DNA from 4 places in the Azospirillum sp. TSO5 genome. Region 2 is predicted to be linked to each of the others. Evidence: riboswitches for the same ligand, from Rfam matches in the RefSeq annotation. Region 2 holds a riboswitch; each other region holds the start of a gene.
The links. A riboswitch is a leader RNA that binds a small molecule or an ion and turns the genes downstream of it on or off. The one in region 2 is predicted to bind thiamine pyrophosphate.

Region 1 (3,944 bases), on a different contig from region 2:
CCGGCTGCACCCGCGCAGGCGGCCCCGATGGCGAACGTCACCAGAATCATCGCGGTGACCGGCACTCCACAGGCGCGCGCCATCTCCGGATCCTGCGCCGTCGCGCGCAGCCGGCGGCCGAGTTGCGTACGCGCGAAGATCCATTGCTGCGCGCCGATCAGCAGGGCCGCCACCGCGACGATGGCGAGCGACTGCTCCGGCACCGCCAGCCCGGCGATGTGCAGGGTTTCGTCGCCGAACAGCGGCGGTGCAGCGCGCGGCTCCGGCCCGAACAGGATGGCGGCGCCGTTCTGCAGGATGATGCCGACCGCGATGGTGCTGATGAAGACCGACACCGGCGGCCGGCGGCGCAGCGGCAGATAGGCCGCCAGGGCCAGCAGCAGACCCAACGCCGCCATCAGCACCAGCACCACAGGCAGCAGGACGATGCCCGGCAACGGGATCAGCGGCGCCAGCGCCACCGCCAGCAGCCCGCCGGCCATCACGAGGTCGCCCTGCGCGAAATTCACCGCCGAGGTGGCGTTCAGCACCAGCACGAAGCCCAGCGCCACCAGGGCATAGGCCGCCCCCAGCGCCACCCCATTGACCAGCAGTTGAAACGCCGCCATCCGCTCACTTCGCCGCGAGCGTCGGGTCGTCGTACCGCTTCACCAGCTTCGGCACGCGGCTGGTCCCGTCATAGCAGACGATGACGGCGGAATGGGCCATGTTGCCCTTGCCATCCGACTTGTAGGTCATGGCGAGACCCTTGAACGTCTCCGCCGACAGCGCCTTGCGGATCGCGTCGGGCGTGCGGGCGCCGGCCTTCACCGCCTCCAGCACCATCGTCATCCCATCATACTGGCCGAGCGCGAAGGCGTCCGGGTCCTTACCGAAAGCGGTCCGGTAAGCGTCGGTGAAGGCCTTGACCTCTGGCGTGTCGCCGGAAATGGGCGAGGCCGCGGTCTCGGCGCAGACGCCCTTCAGCTCCGCCGGTTCCAGCAGAGCCGCGGTGCTCGGCTGATGCATGGCGGAGCCGGCGACGATCGGCAGCGTCACGCCGCTGGACGCCGCCTGCCGCAGCAGCAGCGCGGTCGGGCCGGAATGCAGGTGCAGCACCAGCACGTCGGGCTTGGCGGCCAGCGCCTTGGTCAGCACCGGCAGCAGGTCCTTGGCCGCCGGATCCACCCCCTCCTCGAACACCGGCGTGACGCCCAGCGCCTTGAAGGCGGCGTCGAGATGGGTCTTGCCGCTCTGCCCATAGGCGGTGGTCTGATAGATGATCGCCGGGTGCCGCTTGCCCAACGCCTCCACCACATAGCGGGCGTGGGCGGATTTGGTCACGGCGTCGCCGGGGAAGAAGCGGAAGACCCAGGGGTTGCCCTGCTCGGTGATCGAGGCGGTGCCGGACACGGTGACCAGCGGCAGTTTCAGCTCCTGCGCCAGCGGCAGCATCGCCAGCATCTGGGTGCCGAGCATGCTGGCGGCGACCGCCCCGACGGTTCCGCTGCCGGCCGCCCGCTCCAGCGCCGTCACCGCCGCCTCGGGCGAGGTGCCGGTGTCGACGACCTCCGACGCGATGGCGACGCCGGCCGGCGTCTGCTTCAGCGCCAGGACGGCACCGTTGCGCTGGCTGGTGCCCTCCAGCGACAGGAATCCGGTCAGCGGAACCAGCACCGGAAAGGACAGCGTGTCGTCGGCCCGCGCCGCCGGAGACAGGCAGGACGTGGCCGCCAGCAGGCCGATCAGAAGGGGAAGCGCGCGCCGCATGACCGAAAACTCCTCAACTCGCGCCGGCAACCGGAGCGACGCGGAGGGGACGGGGCGTTTGCGGCTGATCCGTCGGGTTCCGGTCGGCTCCCTTCGCCGGCATGACCCGGATCAGGTTCGATGGGTGTTGTCTCAGCCCCCGCATCCGCCGATCCGGCGAAAGGCAGGGGCACCCCAGCCGTGAACAGGCGGCGAGAGTGTCGCCGCCGGCCCCGTCCTGTCAAGAACCCAGCCGGCGACGCGCCACCAGGGTTTCACGATGCAGGATGTAGAGCCCGCTGCCGATGATGACCATGGCGCCGGCGATCACCGGCACGGTCGGCAAATCGCCGAACACCAGCCAGCCGAACAGGCTGGCCCAGACCATGCCGGTATATTCGAAGGGCGCCACCACCGCCGGCGGCGCGCGGCGGAAGGCCTGGGTCAGCAGCACCTGCGCGCCGGCGCCGATCGCGCCGACCAGCGCCATCAGCCCCAGTGCGAAGGCAGTCGGCGCCGTCCACACCGGCACCGTCAGCGCGCCGCTGACCACCGTCGTCGTCAGCAGCAGATAGAGCACGATGGACGCGCTGGTCTCCGTGCGCGACAGGCCGCGTACGGCCAGCGCCGCCAATGCATAGAACAGCGCGGCGCAAAGCCCGACCAGCACCGGCACCAGCGGCGCCCCGGCCGAGGGCTGCGCCATCACCACGACGCCGCCGAATCCGACCACCACCGCCGCCCAGCGCCGCCAGCCCACGGGTTCCCCCAACAGCGGCGCGGACAGCGCGGTGATGAACAGCGGCCCGGCGAAGCTCAGCACATAGACGTCGGCCAGCGGCAGTTCGCGGAACGCATAGAAGAAGCATCCCATCGAGATCAGCCCGGCGAAGGCCCGCCAGACATGCCCCCAGGGCCGCCGCGTCCGCATCGCCGCGATTCCGCCGCCGCGCCACAGCGTGTAACCGCCCACCAGCAGGAAGGCGACCAGCGAGCGCACGAACATCAGCTGCGGCACCGGGTAATCGGCGGTCAGGAACTTGATGAGCGTGTCCATCGCCGCGAACAGCAGGATCGCACCCAGGAAGCAGCCGACGGCATAGGGAACCGAATCGGCCTCGGCTGGCAGCAGGTCGGCGGTCTCGGCGTCGGTCATCGGATTGGTTCGGAACGGCAATGGCGGAGGTTGCCCACATTATGGGCAAACGCCCCCGCGTCCCAATGCCGCAACCGCAGGTCTGATAGGCGTGGGGTTTTCGCGGAGTTCAGGCTTCGGATGCCCCCTCCCCAACCCTCCCCCGCCTTTGGCGGGAGAGGGTGCCTTATGCGAAGCGGCGGCAGTCCCCTCTCCCGCGTGAGCGGGGGGAGGGTTAGGGAGGGGGCACCGTCAGCCGACACTCAACCGTGAGCAAACACCCTCTCACCTTGTCAGCACCATCACCAGCCGCTCCACCGGCGCATCGTTCACCAGATGTGACTCAACGATCTCATCAATGTCCTCCGGCGTTTCCGGCCGGTACCAGATGCCTTCGGGATAGACCACCATCAGCGGCCCGGCGGAGCAGAAGCCGAGGCAGCCCGTCATCGCCATGCCGACATCGGCCAGACCCTTCGCCTGGATTTTCTGGTCCAGCCGCTGCCACAGCGGGTGGGCGCCCTTGGCGGCGCAGTTGCCGCGGGGATGGCCGGGCGGACGCTGCTGGGCGCAGCAGAAGACGTGGTGGCGGAAGGTCTGCGGAATGTCGAGCGGCATCGGGCATGCTCCATGACCATAAAAATTATATGGTTTAGAAGCATGCCAGATTGCTGCGCTGCGGCAAGGGTTTTTGTAATCCTTCTAACCCACGGCACCTACAGCGATTCCGGCGCGATGAAATGCTTGGTCGGCAGAGCATTGGCGGTTAAGAATCCGCGGCAAGGGGCAATCCAGGAGACGCCGGTGCTGCTGAGCGGATCGGGGAAGGGCCAGCCGGGCGCAGTGCCGGGCTGGGTCGGGTATGCGCTGCTGCCGGTTCTCAACCTCGTCGCGGCCTTCGTGCTGTCGGGGCTGGTGATCCTGGTGATCGGCGAGAATCCGGTCGACGTGCTGTCGCTGCTGCTGTCGGAGGCTCTGGGCTATCCGGAGGCCATCGGCTACACCCTTTATTACACCACCGACTACATCTTCACCGGGCTGGCGGTCGCCATCGCCTTCCATTGCGGGCTGTTCAACATCG
Region 2 (3,944 bases):
CATCGGCGCGGTGGAGCAGGGCGTCGACGCAGCTGTTATCCTGGATGGCCGCGTGCCGCATGCGCTGCTGCTCGAGATCTTCACCGAAGGCGGCGCCGGCACCCTGATCGGTAAGGCCTGACGCCGGAATATGGGGGACTGATGTCCGACCTGCGCAAGGATTTGCTCCGCCAGATGAAGGCCATCCGCGAGAAGATGGACCCGAAGCTGGTGGAGCGCGCCAGGCTGGCGGCGTTGGGCAAGGTTCCCTACGACAGTGACGCGGCGAAGGAGGCGGTCGGCCATTTCCTCGACGCCAAGCGGGACGGCGGCGCCTTCCGGCGCAAGCTGGAACAGGCGCTGAAGGCCGAGGGCGCGGCGCTGGACCTCGATGACGGGGACAAGGCGCCGCCGCCCGCGAAGCCGAGGCGCGGCGGCCGGGTGACGTAACGCCGCGTGCCGACGCGAACCACGCAAGGAGCACAGCCTTGCTGCATGTCTTCGTCAATGACGGCGGTCTGCTGCGCTGGGTCAGGGAGGCGGCATCGGACGAGGCGGCGCCGTTGCCCGACTCCGCCGTGTGGCTCGACCTCATCAATCCGACGTCCGAAGAGTTGGCACGGGCGGAGGCGCTGATCGGAACGGGCCTGCCCACCCGCGAGCAGATGGCGGAGATCGAGGAGTCGAGCCGTCTGCGCGTGACCGGCGGCACCTTGACCATGACCGTCACCGCGCTGGTCTGGGCCGACACCGACGAGCCGCGCATCGCCACCGTCAGCTTCGTGCTGGCCGGGCGGCGGCTGGTGACCATCCACGACATCGATCCGCAGGCGCTGCTTGCCTTCCGCCGCCGCGCCACCCATGGCGAGATCTCGGCCGCCCGTGGCGAATTGGTGCTGGCGGCGTTGGTGGATGGGATGATCGACCGCACCTCCGTCGTGTTGCGACGGACCGGGGTGGAGTTGGATGCGCTGAACCGCCGCTATTTCCGTGGGCGCAAGCTGCGGTCCCGTGGCGAGACGCTCGATGATGCCCAGACGCTGAAGCGCATCGGCCATGCCGGCCATCTGATCGGTAAGGCGCGGGTCAGTCTGGCCAGCCTTACCCGTATGACCGATTTCCTGGCGCGCGGCGACGGCTGGAATTCCGGCAAGGCGACGCGGCGCTGGGCCAAGACCACGCTGCAGGACCTGCGCGGGCTCGACCAGTATGCCAATTTCCTCGCCGGCAAGGTCGCTTTGGCGCTGGATACGGCGCTGGGCCAGATCAACGTCGAGCAGAACGAGATCGTCAAGATCGTGTCGGTGCTGACCGTTCTGCTCTATCCGCCGACCCTGGTCGCCAGCATCGGCGGCATGAACTTCACCGACATGCCCGGAAGCGGCTCGCCCTTCGGCTATGCCAGCGCCCTGGGGCTGATGTTGTTGTCGGCTTTGCTGCCGATGGTCTATGTGCGGTCGAAACGCTGGATGTAGCGCGTTTCCACAATATGGCAGGCGGATCGTCCGCGGCGCTTTCCTTTTGACAGGCGCGTCCGTCGTCGGCAGGATGGGCGCATTCCAGGGGGGTCCCGACAGGGGGCTGAGATACCAACGGCCGGACGGCGCCAAGCGTCGCCGGCAGCGTGGTGACCCTTCGAACCTGATCCGGGTCATACCGGCGAAGGGAGGGACCTCGTGACGGGCCGACCACGCCCCCGTCCGGCCGTATCGGCTCCGCTATGCCGGGGAACGGCCTGCACGAAGATACCGCACCTCCGTCCGCAGTCCCGGGTTTGTCCGCCCAACTCCGACGGAGAAACCCAATGCCCAAGGACTTCAACGAGAACGCCATCCGCATCTCGACCGGCCCGCTGCCGTCGTCGCGGAAAATCCATGTGCCCGGCACGCGCTTTCCCGACCTGCGCGTCGCCCTGCGCGAGATCGCGCTGTCGGGCGGCGAGCCGCCGCTGACCGTCTATGACGCTTCCGGCCCCTACACCGACGAGTCGGTCGCCATCGACGTGCGGGCCGGGCTGGCTAAGCACCGCCGCGACTGGATCCTGGCGCGTGGCGATGTCGAGACCACCGACAGCGGCGTGCTGCGGGCCAAGGGCGGCGGGGCCGTGACCCAGATGGCCTACGCCCGCGCCGGCATCGTCACTGCGGAGATGGAATACATCGCCGTCCGCGAGAACCTCGGCCGCGCCGCCGCGCTGGAGGCCGCGCGCGACGGCGAGGATTTCGGTGCCGAGATCCCCGACTTCATCACCCCGGAATTCGTCCGTGACGAGGTGGCGCGCGGGCGGGCGATCATCCCGTCCAACGTCAACCACCCCGAGTCGGAGCCGATGATCATCGGCCGCAACTTCCTGACCAAGATCAACGCCAACATCGGCAATTCCGCCGTGACCTCCTCGATCGAGGAGGAGGTTGAGAAGATGGTCTGGTCGATCCGCTGGGGCGCCGACACCGTGATGGACCTGTCCACCGGCGCCGACATCCACCAGACCCGCGAGTGGATCCTGCGGAATTCCCCGGTTCCCATCGGCACCGTGCCGATCTATCAGGCGCTGGAGAAGGTGAATGGCAAGGCCGAGGATCTGACCTGGGAGCTGTTCCGCGACACGCTGATCGAACAGGCGGAGCAGGGCGTCGATTACTTCACCATTCATGCCGGTCTGCGGCTGGCCCACATCCCGCTGACCGCCAAGCGGGTGACCGGCATCGTCTCGCGCGGCGGGTCGATCATCGCCAAATGGTGCCTGGCGCATCACCGCGAGAATTTCCTCTACGACCATTTCGCCGACATCGTCGAGATCTGCCGGACCTATGACGTGGCGCTGTCGATGGGCGACGGTCTGCGGCCGGGCAGCCAGGCCGACGCCAACGACGCCGCCCAATTCGCCGAATTGGAGACTCTGGGCGAGCTGACCAAGATCGCCTGGGCGCGCGACGTGCAGGTGATGATCGAGGGGCCGGGCCACGTGCCGATGCACAAGATCAAGCACAATGTGGAGAAGCAGATCGCACTGTGCGGCGAGGCGCCCTTCTACACGCTCGGGCCGTTGGTGACCGACATCGCGCCGGGTTACGACCACATCACCAGCGCCATCGGCGCGGCAATGATCGGCTGGTTCGGCACGGCGATGCTCTGCTACGTCACGCCGAAGGAGCATCTGGGCCTGCCGGACCGCGACGACGTGAAGGCCGGCGTCATCGCCTACAAGATCGCCGCCCATGCCGCCGACCTCGCCAAGGGCCACCCGGCGGCGCGGCTGCGTGACGACGCCATGTCGCGCGCCCGCTTCTCCTTCCGCTGGCGCGACCAGTTCGCCCTGTCGCTCGACCCCGACACGGCGATGGCCTACCACGACGAGACCCTGCCGGCGGAGGGCGCCAAGACCGCGCATTTCTGTTCGATGTGCGGGCCGAAATTCTGTTCGATGAAGATCACGCAGGAAATCCGCGACGCCGCGGAGTCCGGCATGGCCGAGATGTCGCAGAAGTTCCGCGAGTCGGGCGGGGAAATCTACCAGCCGGCGGCGGAGTGAGGGTTCGGCGTTGATGCCCCCTCCCTAACCCTCCCCCGCCTTTGGCGGGAGAGGGAACTCCGCCGCTTCGGCGGATCGGCAACGCTGGCAAGCGTCCTACCCCCTCTCCCGCGATAGCGGGGGAGGGTGGGGAGGGGGCATCCGTCATAGCTACTCCTCACCCCGCGTACCTGATCTCCAACACCTCCACCTGCTCCATCCCCGCCGGGGTACGGACGTCGACCAGATCACCCTCCCGCGCTTTCAGCAGGGCGCGGGCGATGGGGGAGATCCAGCTGACATGGCCGCGGTCGGGGTCGACCTCGTCGGCGCCGACGATGGTGATGGTGTTCTCCGACCCATCCTCGCGGGCATAGGTGACGGTGGCGCCGAAGAAGATCTGTTCGCGGTTCTTCTGGTCCTGCGGATTGACCACCACCGCCGATTCCAGCCG
Region 3 (3,944 bases), on a different contig from region 2:
GACGGTGGTGAAGGCATACTCCATCGGTGCTTTCGGTCCCCATCCTCATCCCGCGCCGCCGCGGACGCAGCGCGAGACGCATGGGAACATGAAGGGTCGCGGCGGTGCAAGGATATGGTGGCAATTGCGGCCGATGCCGCCGTTGCCCGCCGGTTTCCGCCGAACCGGGCTGGACAAACCGGGGCGGCGCCTCTATGTCGGGGGCGCTTCCGCCGTCACCGGTCCCGTCCCTTGGCAGACGGCTCCCGGCACCGGCCGGAAGGCTTCCACAACCCGCAAACCCCGAACGCCGGCCCCAAGCGCCATCGGTCCCGTCCGATGTCGCGGAGCCGTCCCGCCGTTACCATGCCGCCGGCCACCCGGCTCAGGCATGCGGGGGATGCATCGTCGAAGGGAGGGTGCCGGCATGCACACCGATCCCCACACGCCGGATCTGCGGCCGGATCTTCGGCCGGACGGGGCCGCCCACGCCCACGGCCGCCCCCATGCCGGTCCCGAGGCGGATGACGAACGTCCCTACGGCGTCGAGCCGGAGTTCGTGGAAGAGATCGTCGGCCTGCTGCGCGCCCGTGAACGCGAGGCCGTGCTGGCGCGGCTGGACGGGCTGCATGCCGCCGACATCGCCGACCTGATCGAACAGGCGGAGCCGGCCGAACGCGCCGACCTGATCGACCTGCTTCCCGCCGCGCTGGACGGCGAGGTGCTGTCCTACCTGAACCCCGATCTGCGCGAAGCGCTGATCGAACGGTTCGAGCCGCAGGAACTGGCCGCCGCCGTCGCCGACCTCGACACCGACGACGCGGTGGAACTGATCGAGGATCTGGACGCCGAGACGCGCGCGCAGATCCTGGCGAACCTGCCCGATGCCGAACGCGCCCTGGTGCAGGAGAACCTGACCTACGACGAGGACAGCGCCGGCCGCATGATGCAGCGCGAGCTGGTCGCGGTTCCGGAATTCTGGACGGTCGGCAAGACCATCGACTTCGTCCGTGCGGCGACCGATACGTTGCCGGAGGATTTCTACGACATCTTCATCGTCGATCCGATGCACCGGGTGGTGGGGGCGGTGCCGCTGTCGCGGCTGCTGCGCCAGCGCCGGGCCGTGCGCATCGCCGATCTGGTGACCGGCGAGGTCGACTTCATCCCCGCCACGATGGAGCGGGCGGAGGTGGCGAACCTGTTCCGCCAATATGCGCTGGTCTCCGCGCCGGTGGTCGATGCCGCCGGCCGGCTGATCGGCGTCATCACCGTCGACGACGTCGTCCGCATCATCGACGAGGAGGCGGAGGACGACCTGCGCAAGCTGAGCGGGTCGGGTGACACCGGCGTGTTCAGCGGCATCGCCGACATCGCCCGCAGCCGCGTCGGCTGGCTGACCATCAACCTCGCCACCGCCTTTTTGGCCTCCGGCGTCATCTCGCTGTTCGAGGGCACCATCGAGCAGATCGTGGCGTTGGCGGTGCTGATGCCAATCGTCGCCTCGATGGGCGGCAATGCCGGCACGCAGACGCTGACCGTCGTCGTCCGCGCGCTGGCGACGCACGACCTGTCGTCGGCCAACGCGCTGCGCGTGGTGGGCAAGGAACTGCTGGTCGGGTTGATCAACGGCGGCATCTTCGCGGTGATGGTCGGTGCGATCGCGCTGGTCTGGTACGGCCCGCTGATCGGCATCGTCATCGGGCTCGCCATGATCATCAATCTGGTGGTGGCGGGCCTGAGCGGCGCACTGATCCCGCTGGGGTTGGAGAAGCTGGGCGTCGATCCGGCGGTATCGAGTGCCGTGTTCCTGACGACGGTGACGGACGTCGTCGGCTTCCTGGCCTTCCTGGGGCTGGCATCGGTGTTTTTGTTGTAAGGGGTGCTTGATATGGGGGCGGCGGCCTCGCCGGCGGGAAGAACCGATTCCGCTTGTGGGGCCAGCGAAACATTGGCATAAGGCAAGCCATAGGCCTGGGGTGCCGTGCGGTGGTCGCGCGGCTGAGAACACACCCATCGAACCTGTCTGGGTAATTCCAGCGAAGGGAGCCGCCGCATGATCCATGCGCCAGAACCGCATCCATTTTCTTATTTTGAGTCCGGCATCCGTCCGTCCGTCGCCATCATCGGTGCCGGCTGCATCGGCCTTGCCATCGCCTGGAGGCTGGCGTCGGCCGGCTGCCGCGTCGACCTGTTCGAGCGGGGAGAGGCTGGGCGCGGCGCCACCCACGCCGCCGGCGGCATGCTGGCCGCCTGTGTCGAGACCGAGCCGGGCGAGGACGGGCTGTTGCCGCTGACCCGCGCCTCGCAGGCGCTGTGGCCGGATTTCGCTCGCGATCTCGAAGCCGCGAGCGGCATCGCCGTCGATCTGCGCAGCGAAGGCACCATGGTCATCGCGCTCACTGCCGACGATGCCGCCAAGGTCCGTTTTCTGCACGGATTCCAGCGCGACCTTGGCCTCCCGGTGGAATGGCTGAGCGGGGCCGAGGTGCGGCGGTGCGAGCCTTTCCTGCAGCCGGGCGTCGCCGGTGCGCTGTTCTGTGCCGGTGACCATCAGGTCGACAACCGCAAGGTTGCAGCATCCCTGCGCCGCGCCGCCGAGGCCGCCGGCGCCCGCCTGCATGAGCGCTGCGGCGAGGTGGCGCTGGCGGTGGAAGGCGAGCGCGCCGTGGGCGTGCGGGTTGCCGAAACGCTGCACCGGGCCGACCGGGTGGTGTTGGCCGCCGGGGCCTGGTCGGCCGGGGTGCCGGGACTGCCGCCCGCCGCCAGGCCGCCGGTGCGGCCGGTGAAGGGGCAGATGATCTGCCTGCGGATGGACGCGCGTCTGCCGCTGCTGCGCCATGTGGTGTGGACGCCCGGCACCTACCTGATCCCGCGGCTGGACGGCCGGCTGCTGATCGGCGCCACGACGGAGGAGCGCGGCTTCGACGACCGCCTGACCGCCGGCGGGCAGTTCGCCCTGCTGGAGGGGGCATGGCGTGCGCTGCCCGGCATCGCCGAACTGCCGATCGAGGAGTCCTGGGCCGGCTTCCGTCCCGGCAGCCGCGACGATGCGCCGATCCTGGGCGACAGCGGCATTCCCGGCCTGATCCACGCCACCGGCCACCACCGCAACGGCATCCTGCTGACCCCGGTGACCGCCGACGGCATCGCCCGGCTGGTTCTGACCGGCGAGACCGACCCGCTGCTGCGCCCCTTCGCCGCCGACCGCTTCGTCGCCGCCGGAGCCGCCGCATGAGCGCCGTCCTCCGCATCAACGGCCGCGAAGAGCCGTTGTCCGCCGCGTCCCTGGCCGAACTTCTGGCCGGCCGCGGCATCGCCGAGGGTGCGCAGGGCGTCGCCGTCGCCCTGAACGGCGCCGTCGTCCCCCGCCGCCGCTGGCTTGAGACCCCGCTCCAGCCCGGCGACAGCCTGGAAATCGTCCGCCCGATCCAAGGCGGTTGACCTTAATTTCCCTCTCCCGCCCCGCGACACGGGAAGAATCCCCTCTCCCCCCCCCGGGGAGAGGGTTAGGGTGAGGGGGGAGCATGGCGAGGATTCTCGGAAAATCCGGCATGTGCACCCCCCTCACCCCGACCCTCTCCCGGGGGGGAGAGGGGGATTTCCCCGGATAGTTCGCTTCGGGAGATGGCCTTTCAAAAGGCACTCCCCATGCTCCAAACCGACACCCTCACCATCGCCGGGCGCAGCCTCGGCTCGCGCCTCTTCCTCGGCACCGCCGGCTATCCCAACCAGCAGGTGATGCTCGACGCGCTGGCGGCCAGCGGCAGCGAGCTGGTCACGCTGGCGATCCGGCGCATCAGCCTGGACGGCTATTCGGAAAGCCTCGTCGACGTGCTGGCTCGCGCCACCGCCGGGCGCCCCACCGGCCCGGTCGGGCTGCTGCCCAACACCGCCGGCTGCATGACCGCCAAGGAAGCCGTGCTGACCGCCCAGTTGTCGCGCGAGGCGCTGGATACGCCCTGGAT
Region 4 (3,944 bases), on a different contig from region 2:
ACTGGCTGTTGCGGCGCTGAACCAGCTGATTGACCCGGTTCTGAAGCTCCTGCGATTCCGCATGCAGCACATAGACGCGGTTCTCGATCTGCTCCAGACCGCTGCTCTTTTCCATGATGTTCGGCAGGAAATCCTTCAGCATCATGGCGACCGGGACGGCGGCCAGCATGATGATGACGATGGCGATCAGGAACAGGGTCGTATTCGACATCCGCCCGCCCGTTCTCCTACCAAAGCCCGGCCCAAGGCCGCATCATCCGACGCGGAAGCTGCACCGGCGCAATGGAATGAGGATCACCGAACAATCCAGATCCGTCAACGAATCGTCACGGCTTGGTTCGAAATTCGTCCCAAATGAAACGATTTGCTGCGGTTCAGGACAGCGCCATCTCCGCCACCCGCTTCACCACGTCCCGCACCGGCCCTGGCCGGCGTTCGTCGCCCAGCGTGGTGAACCAGTGTTCCGGCGGATTGCGGCCCGCGGCGCGGCTCCAGGTCAGGCCGCGCAACACCGCCTCCGCCTCCGCCGTCGGCTTGATCGCGGGGTCGATGCCGTTCATCACCGCCCAGATCCCGGCCCAGCAGCGCCCGACCGACCAGGGGTTATAGCCGCCGCCTCCCACCACCAGCACCCGCGGCGCCAGCGGCAGCAGGGCCGCCACCGCATCCCACAGCGCGCGGTTGGACAGCTCCAGCCGGCTCAGCGGGTCTTCGGCCAGCGCGTCGGCACCGGTCTGGATCACCATCGCCTGCGGACAGAAGGCACGGGCCAGCGGCAGCACCGCCACCTCCATCACATACTCCATCTCGCTGTCGTTGAAGCCCGGCGGCACCGGCAGGTTGCGGGCCATCCCGCCGGCGCGATCCTCCGCCTTGCCGGTGTAGGGCCAGCGCCCGTCCTCGTGGATGGAGATCGTCAGAACCCGGTCGTCGTCGGCGAAGGCCTCCTCCACCCCGTCGCCATGGTGGGCGTCGAGATCGACGTAGAGCACCCGCTCCAGCCCATGGTCCAGCAGTTCCAGGATGCCCAGCACCGGCGCGTTGAAATAGCAGAAGCCGCTGGCCCGATCGCGCCGCGCATGGTGGGTCCCTGCCGCCGGGGCATAGACCAGACCCGCCGGCCTGTCGCCCAGGATCCGGGCGGCCTGCAATGCCGATCCGCTGCTGTGGGCGGGCCGCCGGTACATCTCGGCGAAGACCGGATTCTCCAGCTTGCCGAGATTGTGCCGGGCAGCGGTAGCCTCATCCACCCGCTGTTCCACCTCCGCCCGTTTCAGCGCCGCGATGTAATCGGCGCTGTGGAAGCGCGCCAGTTCCCGTTCGCTCGCCACATGGGTGTCGAGATAGACCTCGTCCGGCAGCCAGCCCATGGCACGGCTGAGGTCGATGGCGGTCGAGACGCGCGGGATCGCCAGCGGATGTTTCGGCCCATAGGTCGAGCCGCGATAGATCTCGCCGCCGATGAACAGCGGGGTGCGAAAGGGCGTGGTCAGGGCTGGCACTCCATGATGCCCGCCAGAAACTAGGCGGGGCCACGCTCCGGTCAAGCGCCCGCTTCCAAGGTCGGGATTCCGCTGGCCGGAAGTCCGATCCGGCAATGCTTGCGATCACGGATCGTCCGCGCCTATAGTCGCCGCCTTCACTGGGGGGAGCCGATGGGCGGCTGAGAGGTCCTGTTGCGGGACGACCCCTGGAACCTGATCCGGTTCATGCCGGCGTAGGGATCAGTGATGCGGGACCGCACCCACTCCTTTTCCGCCAGAACGACATGCTTGCGATGACGCCGCTTTCGGTGACGATCTCGCGCGCCCGGCTGACCTATGGCGGCACGCTGCTGTTCTCCGACCTGACGCTGGAACTGCCGGCCGGCCGGACCACCTGCCTGCTGGGACCGAGCGGCGTCGGCAAGACCACCCTGCTGCGCATTCTCGCCGGTCTCGCCGAACCGGAACCGCCGACGCAAGTCGTTACCGGCGATGGGCAACCGCTGGCCGGCCGCATCGCCTACATGGCGCAGCAGGACCTTCTGCTGCCCTGGCTGACCGTCCTCGACAATGTCCTGCTCGGCGACCGGCTGCGCCACCGCCGGCCCGGCCCGGCGCGGGTGGAGCAGGCCCGCGCATTGCTGGACCGCGTCGGTCTGGCGGGGAGGGAACGCGACCGCCCGGCTGCCCTGTCCGGCGGGCAACGGCAGCGGGTGGCGCTGGCCCGCACACTGATGGAGGACAAGCCGCTGGTCCTGATGGACGAGCCCTTCTCCGCGCTCGACGCCATCACCCGGCTGCGGCTGCAGGAAACAGCGGCAGAGACATTGGCCGGCCGCACCGTCCTGATGGTCACCCACGACCCGCTGGAGGCGCTGCGCATCGGCGACCGCCTGCATGTGATGACCGGCCGTCCCGCCGTGATGGGGCCGGCGCTGGAGCCGTCCGGCACCGTGCCGCGCCGCGTCGACGATCCCGGCCTGCTCGCGCATCAGGCCGAGCTGCTGCGGAGGCTGGCGGAATGAAGGCGCTGCTGCGCGCTCTGGTCACGCTGCTGGTGCTGGTCGCCGGCTGGCAGGCGCTGGTCTGGGCCACCGGCCTGCCGCGTTACCTGCTGCCCAGCCCGCTGGCGGTGGCCGACGCGATGCAGAGGCAGGCGCCCCTGTTGCTGACCCACGGCCTGACCACCCTGTCCGAGATCCTGATCGGGCTGGTCGCCGGCGTGGCGTTGGGCGGGGTCAGTGCGTTGCTGCTGGCGCGCTTCCGCACCGCGCGGCGCTGGCTGATGCCGCTGCTGCTGGTCAGCCAGGCGATTCCGGTCTTCGCTCTGGCGCCGCTGTTGGTCCTGTGGCTGGGCTACGGCATGGCATCCAAGATCGCGATGGCGGTGCTGGTGATCTATTTCCCGGTGACGACTGCGCTGTTCGACGGGTTGCGGCGCACCGATCCCGGCTGGCTCGACCTTGCCCGCACCATGGGAGCCTCCCCCGCCGCCATCCTGTGGAGCATCCGCCTGCCGGCCGCCCTGCCCGCCTTCTGGTCCGGCGTGCGTGTCGCCGCCGCGGTGGCGCCGATCGGCGCGGTGATCGGCGAATGGGTGGGGTCTTCCTCCGGCCTCGGCTACCTAATGCTGCACGCCAACGCCCGCATGCAGATCGACCTTCTGTTCGCCGCCGTCCTGGTGCTGGGGCTGTTCGCGGTGACGCTGTACGCCGCCGTCGACGCGCTGGCCCGCCGCGCCCTGCCCTGGCAACCCGATACCCAACCTGCCGAAGACGCCAACCCTTAAGCCGCCAACCCTCGAAGGGGGAGAGACACCCGATGAAGCACCTATTCGCCGCCGGCCTGATGGCCGCCAGCCTGATGACCTCGCTTCCGGCCCTGGCCCAGGACAAGCTGTCCGTGATGCTGGACTGGTTCGTCAACCCCGACCATGCCCCGCTGGTGGTGGCGCAGGAGAAGGGCTTCTTCAAGGATGCCGGGCTGGACGTGACTCTGACCGCTCCGGCCGACCCCAACGATCCGCCGAAGCTGGTCGCCGCCGGCGGCACCGACATCGCCGTCTCCTACCAGCCGCAGCTGATCCTGCAGGTGGACGAGGGGCTGCCGCTGGTCCGCATCGGCACGCTGGTGTCGACGCCGCTGAACTCCGTCGTCGTGCTGCGCGATGGGCCGGTGAAGACGCTGAAGGACCTGAAGGGCCGCAAGGTCGGCTACTCGATCGCCGGCTTCGAGGATGCCCTGCTCGGCGCCATGCTGGAGAAGCAGGGGCTGAGCCTGAAGGACGTCGAACTGGTGAACGTCAACTTCTCGCTTTCGCCGTCGCTGCTGTCGGGACAGGTCGATGCCGTGATCGGCGCCTTCCGCAACTTCGAGCTGAACCAGATGGAGATCGAGAAGCATCCCGGCCGCGCCTTCTACCCGGAAGAGGAGGGCGTCCCTCCCTATGACGAGCTGATC

Region 1: linked by a shared signal. The riboswitch ahead of TSO5_RS19365 (ABC transporter substrate-binding protein) and the one ahead of thiC (phosphomethylpyrimidine synthase ThiC) in region 2 are both predicted to bind thiamine pyrophosphate.
Region 3: linked by a shared signal. The riboswitch ahead of thiO (glycine oxidase ThiO) and the one ahead of thiC (phosphomethylpyrimidine synthase ThiC) in region 2 are both predicted to bind thiamine pyrophosphate.
Region 4: linked by a shared signal. The riboswitch ahead of TSO5_RS27750 (ABC transporter ATP-binding protein) and the one ahead of thiC (phosphomethylpyrimidine synthase ThiC) in region 2 are both predicted to bind thiamine pyrophosphate.

Annotation. Positions count from the first base shown of each region.
Region 1 covers NZ_LGQY01000074.1:53,591-57,534, forward strand. Annotated here, with positions in the region: gene TSO5_RS19360 (branched-chain amino acid ABC transporter permease) at 1-608, opposite strand, end outside; gene TSO5_RS19365 (ABC transporter substrate-binding protein) at 613-1,749, opposite strand; TPP riboswitch at 1,821-1,936, opposite strand; gene TSO5_RS19370 (DMT family transporter) at 1,970-2,884, opposite strand; gene TSO5_RS19375 ((2Fe-2S) ferredoxin domain-containing protein) at 3,149-3,481, opposite strand; gene TSO5_RS19380 (ABC transporter permease) at 3,668-3,944, shown strand, end outside.
Region 2 covers NZ_LGQY01000010.1:39,004-42,947, reverse strand. Annotated here, with positions in the region: gene argB (acetylglutamate kinase) at 1-121, shown strand, start outside; gene TSO5_RS02720 (hypothetical protein) at 142-429, shown strand; gene TSO5_RS02715 (CorA family divalent cation transporter) at 468-1,454, shown strand; TPP riboswitch at 1,531-1,664, shown strand; gene thiC (phosphomethylpyrimidine synthase ThiC) at 1,784-3,511, shown strand; gene greB (transcription elongation factor GreB) at 3,669-3,944, opposite strand, start outside.
Region 3 covers NZ_LGQY01000036.1:7,832-11,775, reverse strand. Annotated here, with positions in the region: gene TSO5_RS11160 (STAS domain-containing protein) at 1-24, opposite strand, end outside; gene mgtE (magnesium transporter) at 407-1,855, shown strand; TPP riboswitch at 1,942-2,041, shown strand; gene thiO (glycine oxidase ThiO) at 2,033-3,214, shown strand; gene thiS (sulfur carrier protein ThiS) at 3,211-3,420, shown strand; gene TSO5_RS11135 (thiazole synthase) at 3,628-3,944, shown strand, end outside.
Region 4 covers NZ_LGQY01000128.1:135,946-139,889, forward strand. Annotated here, with positions in the region: gene TSO5_RS27740 (hypothetical protein) at 1-211, opposite strand, end outside; gene TSO5_RS27745 (acetoin utilization protein AcuC) at 375-1,502, opposite strand; TPP riboswitch at 1,636-1,742, shown strand; gene TSO5_RS27750 (ABC transporter ATP-binding protein) at 1,778-2,509, shown strand; gene TSO5_RS27755 (ABC transporter permease) at 2,506-3,273, shown strand; gene TSO5_RS27760 (ABC transporter substrate-binding protein) at 3,306-3,944, shown strand, end outside.